2 linked regions of the Candidatus Puniceispirillum marinum IMCC1322 genome follow. The protein of the gene in region 2 interacts with the protein of the main gene of each other region in a pairwise test. Links are inferred from orthologs where the notes say so. Each region holds a gene or a part of one and is shown on either strand. Other genes may lie near its edges.

Region 1 (3,277 bases), 500 kb from region 2 along the record:
AATCATATCCATCGCCCGTAGGCAGCCCTCGGTGGTGGGATGCGTGCCTGACCCAAAAGCCTGCGCCGCATCAACCAGAAGCGGCAGACTTGCTGGCGGTGGGGCATCGTCTATATGACTGCCATATATCCAGAACCGGCCAATATGAAGTGCCGGAAAAGATGCCCGGTTTTCGGCAAGCCAGTTGCGCTGGGGTAATTGTTCAATCTGCACAGCACATGGTGCCAGCCCATGCTGGTCAAAAACCGGTGCTAACATCTGCGCGATCACACCTGCATCTGGCAGAAACAGGAACAAAGCCTCAATATGCCAGCGCTCTTGCGATGTCCGTACATGCGACGTGGCCTCACTTTCAAGAAGCTCGCTAAACACGGTTTCAAAACTGGCGACGACCTTTGCATCGGTAACGTCAGGCAGGTCAAGACGGACAGCATATATAATAGTCATGGTTTGCTCACAAATCCGGACACAACCTTTTTGTGACCTGCTTTATCAAACGAAATTTCCAGCTTGTCGCCTTCAACATTGACGACATTGCCCATACCAAATTTCTGATGAAACACCCGATCACCTCGAATGAAAGCCGCGCCATTGGTTTCAGCAACAAAGCGGTTTTCCGTCCCTTGTTGCTGGCGGTTAGCCATGCGCCGCCATCCGGGGCCATAACCTTGTTGACCAACGATATCTGATGCCCCGCTGATATAGGCTGGCGAGACACGACCAATACCCATACCCTGTGCCATATCTTCAATGATATTCTCGGCAGGTAATTCCTGAACAAATCGTGAGGGAATTGCCGACTGCCACTGGCCATGAACGCGGCGACTACTGGCAAAGGAAATATGAACATTCTTGCGCGCCCGGGTGATGCCGACATAGGCAAGACGACGTTCTTCTTCAAGGCCGATAGCCCCATTTTCGTCCATTGTGCGCTGGCTGGGAAAAATACCTTCCTCCCAACCTGGCAAAAAGACCGTGTCGAATTCCAGACCCTTTGCGGCATGTAATGTCATCAAGGTGACTTCGCCTTGTTCGGAAACCGTATCACCATCCATCACCAACGAAATATGCTCGAGAAATCCCTGTAGTGAATCAAAATCCTGCATTGCACTGACAAGTTCGGTCAGGTTTTCAAGACGCCCCTCGGCATCAGGCGATTTATCCATCTGCCACATTGTTGTATAGCCAGACTCGTCAAGCACCATACGCGCCAGATCGCCTTGATGCAGGCTTCCAATCTGGTTACGCCAGCGTCCAATATCCTGCACAAATCTGCCAAGTGCTGTGCGCGCAGCAGGTCGCAATTCTTCGGTCTCGACCAGATCAATGGCCGCCGCCAGAAGCGGTTTTTGCGAGGCGCGCGCTTGAATATGGATAGCCTGAATACTTGCCGTCCCCAAACCACGCTTGGGTACATTTATGATGCGTTCAAACGCCAGATCATCTGCCGGTTGCGCAATTAGCCGCAAATAGGCAATCGCATCCCGAATTTCCGCACGTTCATAAAAGCGCGCCCCCACAACCCGGTATGGCAAGCCAATGGCAATAAAGCGTTCTTCAAATTCGCGGGTCTGGAAACCAGCGCGCACCAATACGGCTATCTGCGACAGATGCGCACCATTCTGTTGCATCGATTCGACATGACTGGAAATCGATCTTGCCTCATCGGCGCCATCCCAATAGCCATTGACGCGCACCTTTTCACCATCATCGGCCGATGTGAACAACGTCTTGCCAAGCCGCGTTTCATTACGCGCAATGACCGTTGAAGCCGCCGCCAGAATATGACCCGTTGACCGGTAATTTTCTTCAAGCCGGACAGTCTTTGCCCCCGGAAAGTCGCTTTCAAAGCGCAAAATATTACCAACCTCAGCGCCCCGCCAGCCATAGATCGACTGATCATCATCACCCACACAACACAGGTTATTTCGTTGCCCTGTCAATAAGCGAAGCCAAAGATATTGCGCGACGTTAGTATCTTGGTACTCATCCACCATAATATGCGTGATGCGCCCATGATAATCAGCCAGCACATCGGGATGATGCTGGAAAATTGTGAGCATATGCAACAAAAGATCACCAAAATCCACCGCGTTAAGTGTCAGCAGGCGTGCCTGATAATCCTTATAGAGTTGTTGCATGCGGCCATTGGCAACATCACCCGCCTCGGCAAGAGAAATCTTTTCTGGCACCAATCCACGGTCTTTCCAGCGCGATATAACCCCCGCTACCATACGTGCAGGCCACCGCTTTGGGTCAATGTTCTCTGCCGCCATAAGCTGTTTGACCAAACGCACCTGATCGTCACTATCAAGAATGGTGAAATCTGATTTCAGACCAACCAGATCAGCATGCCGGCGTAGCATCTTGGCCGCCAAAGAGTGAAATGTGCCTAGCCACACTTGTTCGACCATCGGTCCAACCATATCACCGATTCGGCTTTTCATCTCACGTGCGGCCTTATTAGTGAAGGTCACCGCCAGAATATTCCACGGTTTGGCTGTACCACTGGCGACAAGCTCGGCAAGCCGCGATGTCAGCACTCTGGTTTTGCCAGTTCCGGCACCAGACAGAACCAGAAGCGGACCTTGAAGGGATGTAACAGCGTCAGACTGGGATGTATTGAGACCGGCTAACCAAGGACTTACCGGATTTTGATTAAGATCATTCATCATAAGCCCAAACTCGCAAATGGGCGCTATTCGGTCAATGTTACAAAGTCAATTTTACCATTAATTCGACATATAAGATGCCAGAACATAAATTCGGCGTTAATGGCAGTTCGAAATCTAGGCAAAAGCGACAAACGCACTTTGACACAAATATTGTTTGCGGTATCGTAACTTCATTATTGTAATGAGTATTTTACGTGGGTATGGAATTAGACATGACTACAGGCAGATGCATCCAAATCCTGCGTTCGCATATTTTGATCCTGACCAGCATCGGAACATTCGCAGCCTGTTCCAGCGTTCCGGAGACCCAGCGCAGTGATATGCGCGATCGTTATGAAGATAGCAACCGGGCTGTTTTTGACTTTAACATGGGCTTTGACACCTATGTTGTTGAACCTGTGGCCAGCGGTTACCGTAAAGCCGTACCCGAAGGCGGACAAACCGCCATTGCACATCATCTGGCATGGGCCGGATTACCATCCACCGCGATCAATTCTTCGCTGCAAGGCAAATATGAAAATGCCGGACTTGCTGTGCTTAATTTTGCGATTAACGGCCTAACACTGGGATTTGTCGATCTGATGGGGGACGACGCTGCCCCC
Region 2 (3,268 bases):
ATAATCTGAACCCGGCCAGCATTGTTGGTACGGGTGTTGATGGCCGTCTGACAAAAGCCGATGTGCTGGCGGCGATGAAAGCGCCAACGGCACCAACGGCACCAGCACAAGTAGCAAGCCAGACACCACGGCAAACACCGCGCGAGATTGATGCGGCGCGTGAAGAGCGTGTGCCGATGTCGAAATTGCGGCGGGTGATCGCAGGGCGTCTGAAAGAAGCACAGAATAACGCGGCGATGCTGACCACATTCAACGAAGTCGATATGACCGAACTTATGGCATTGCGGGCAAGTTACAGAACTGAATTTGAAAATACCCATCAGGTGCGGCTTGGCTTCATGGGTATGTTTGTGCAGGCGTCGGTTATGGCGTTGCGGGAATTTCCGGCGGTCAATGCCGAAATCGACGGTAACGATATCATCTATAAGAACTATTATAATATCGGTGTTGCTGTGGGCACGCCGCAAGGACTTGTGGTGCCAGTCATCAAAGGTGCCGAGGCGATGAATCTGGCTGAGGTTGAACGCACAATCGGTGATTTTGGCATGCGAGCACGTGACGGTAAGATTGCGCCAGACGATATGGCAGGTGGCACCTTTACCATATCGAATGGAGGTGTTTATGGATCTTTGATGTCGACACCAATTCTGAATCCGCCGCAAAGTGGAATATTGGGGATGCATAAAATTGAAAAGCGGGCGGTTGTGGTCGATGATGCCATCGTGATCAGACCAATGATGTATCTGGCGCTATCTTATGACCACCGGATCATTGACGGCCGTGAGGCGGTTTCATTTCTCGCCCGGGTTAAGGATCTGGTTGAGGATCCACGGCGTCTGTTGATTGGTGTTTAAAGGTTCCGATAATCCTGATCACGGGATGTTAGTTAAGGATAGATAATGACCGATAGTAATTTCGATCTGATTGTAATCGGCGCTGGACCAGGTGGCTATGTGGCATCCATTCGTGCCGCCCAGCTGGGCATGAATGTCGCCTGTATCGACCGGCGAGAAACGCTTGGTGGCACCTGTCTGAATGTTGGTTGTATTCCGTCAAAAGCGTTGCTGAACGCGTCAGAACATTATGCCAATGCGGCAGGTGATACGCTGGCTAATCTGGGTATTACGACGGGTGCTGTAAAACTTGATCTGGCTCAGATGATGGCATCAAAAGACAAGATTGTCGGCGATCTGACATCAGGCATCGATTTTCTGTTCAAGAAGAACAAGGTCACACGCCTTGTGGGTACGGCCCGCATTGATGGTGCTGGTGCGGTTACGATTACCTCGGGCAAGGATAAAGGTGCCTATAAAGCCGAGAATATTCTGATCGCGTCAGGTAGTCACCCTTCAAGCTTGCCCGGAATCGATATTGATGAAGACCGTATTGTCAGCTCGACAGGGGCTTTGGCGCTTGCCAAGGTGCCAAAGAAACTGGTTGTGATTGGGGCGGGTTATATCGGGCTGGAACTTGGCACCGTATGGGCGCGCTTGGGTGCCGAGGTTGAGGTGATCGAATTTCTGCCGCGTATCCTGCCAGGCATGGATTCGGAAATTGCCAAAAAATTCATGACCATTGCCAAAAAGCAAGGTCTGTCATTCAAGCTGAAAACGGCGGTAAAATCGGCCAAAGCCAGCAAGACTGGCGTGAGTTTGACGGTCGAACCTGCTGGTGGTGGTGATGCGGAAACAATCAAGGCTGATATCGCGCTGGTTTCTGTTGGACGCCATCCGGCGATTGACGGGCTTGGCGTTGATAAGATCAAGCTGGCGTTAAGCGAACGTGGCCGAATCAAAGTCGACGCCCGTTTTGAAACCAATATTGAAGGCATCTTTGCCATAGGTGACGTGATTGATGGGCCCATGCTGGCGCATAAAGCCGAAGAAGATGGTGTTGCCGCGGTTGAAATGATGGCTGGTAAGGCCGGGCATGTTGATTATGATCTGGTGCCAGGCATTGTCTATACGGCACCTGAAATCGCCACGCTTGGCAAAAGCGAAGATATGCTGAAAGAGGCTGGCATTGCCTATAAGGTTGGCAGTTTTCCATTTTCGGCCAATAGCCGTGCCCGCGCACAAGGGCATAGTGAGGGCTTTGTAAAGATTCTGGCGGATGCCGAAACGGATCGCGTTCTTGGCGTACATATTATCGGCCATGAGGCTGGTACGGTTATCCATGAATGCGCAACGGCAATGGCGTTCGGGGCATCATCCGAAGATATTGCCCGTACCTGTCATGGGCATCCGACGCTTAATGAAGCGGTCAAGGAAGCGGCACTGGCGGTTGATGGCCGCGCGATACATATGTAGTTCTGGCTATGCAAAGACCGGTTTTGATCTAGCGCAATTTGGCGCGTGGATGTGTTTCCTGATGCACTTTGACAAGATGCGCTTCATCAACATGCGTATAGAGTTGCGTTGTTGCCAAGCTGACATGGCCTAGTAACTGTTGTATGGCGCGTAAATCCCCTCCATTACCCAGCAGATGCGTCGCAAAGGCATGCCGCAAAGCGTGCGGCGTTACATGCGCTGGCAGATCAAGTTCGACCCGAAGCGATTCGACAAGTCGCTGTACCGCACGCGCGCCTAATGCGCCGCCGCGGCTGCTGACGAATAAGGGTTTGTCACTATCAAGGGCCAGGGGACACAGATCAATATATTCGTCCACCGCTTGGGCAGCGGCACGCAAAACCGGCACATCACGCATTTTGTTGCCTTTACCCATAATAGATAGCCAGTCGCCAAGTGGCGCGTCCTGACGCCGTAGGGATAATGCTTCGGAAATCCGCAAGCCGGCACCATAAAGCAGCATAAGCACGGCAAAATCACGCGCCTTGATCCAGTCATCGCCCCGACGCGCAAAAATCGCGGCAAGAAGTGCCTGTGCATCATCAACCGACAGGGATTTGGGCACGGTGCGTGGCGGGCGTGGCGCCCGAAGCCAGCTTAAGTCCGGCACATCAAGCAAATTCTGGCGGCTGGCAAAGCGCAAGAAGCTACGCAAGGCAGAGACGCGGCGGGCGATTGTCGTACGTGCCAGATCACGACCAGACATGCTGGCAATCCAACCCCGAAAAACGGTTCTGTTTGGACTGCTGGTCAATTTGTCGGGTTGAGTAGCAAGATAGCTTGTATAATCATCAAGGTCGGTTTCATAGGCGTCGATGGTATTGCGCCCATAGCGTTTTTCTTCGGCCAGCCATGCCAGCCATGCGGCACGATGCGCCGGCGTAATCATGAGCGATTGATCTCATATTCAAGCCGTGCTG

What was found.
Region 1: the proteins of lpdA (region 2) and SAR116_RS11885 interact in binary tests that used the Escherichia coli proteins (3 or more experiments, as listed by UniProt). The link is inferred for Candidatus Puniceispirillum marinum IMCC1322 from one-to-one orthologs.

What each region holds. Positions count from the first base shown.
Region 1 is NC_014010.1:2,535,715-2,538,991, reverse strand. What follows is about bases 60-3,008. They hold SAR116_RS11885 (ATP-dependent helicase), read right to left. Parts: upstream 2,676-3,008; coding sequence 444-2,675; downstream 60-443. Other genes in these bases: SAR116_RS11880 (MlaA family lipoprotein), read left to right, coding at 2,888-3,008; SAR116_RS11890 (50S ribosomal protein L11 methyltransferase), read right to left, coding at 60-447. Outside these bases: more of SAR116_RS11890, read right to left, coding at 1-59; more of SAR116_RS11880, read left to right, coding at 3,009-3,277. UniProt on the Escherichia coli protein: A helicase with DNA-dependent ATPase activity. Unwinds DNA duplexes with 3'-5' polarity. Translocates on single-stranded DNA with 3'-5' polarity. Initiates unwinding more efficiently from a nicked substrate than double-stranded DNA.
Region 2 is NC_014010.1:2,036,742-2,040,009, forward strand. Bases 165-3,104 are described here. They hold lpdA (dihydrolipoyl dehydrogenase), read left to right. Parts: upstream 165-899; coding sequence 900-2,309; downstream 2,310-3,104. Other genes in these bases: odhB (2-oxoglutarate dehydrogenase complex dihydrolipoyllysine-residue succinyltransferase), read left to right, coding at 165-854; SAR116_RS09445 (tyrosine recombinase XerC), read right to left, coding at 2,338-3,104. In the rest of the region: more of odhB, read left to right, coding at 1-164; more of SAR116_RS09445, read right to left, coding at 3,105-3,237; SAR116_RS09450 (DUF484 family protein), read right to left, coding at 3,234-3,268. UniProt on the Escherichia coli protein: Lipoamide dehydrogenase is a component of the glycine cleavage system as well as of the alpha-ketoacid dehydrogenase complexes.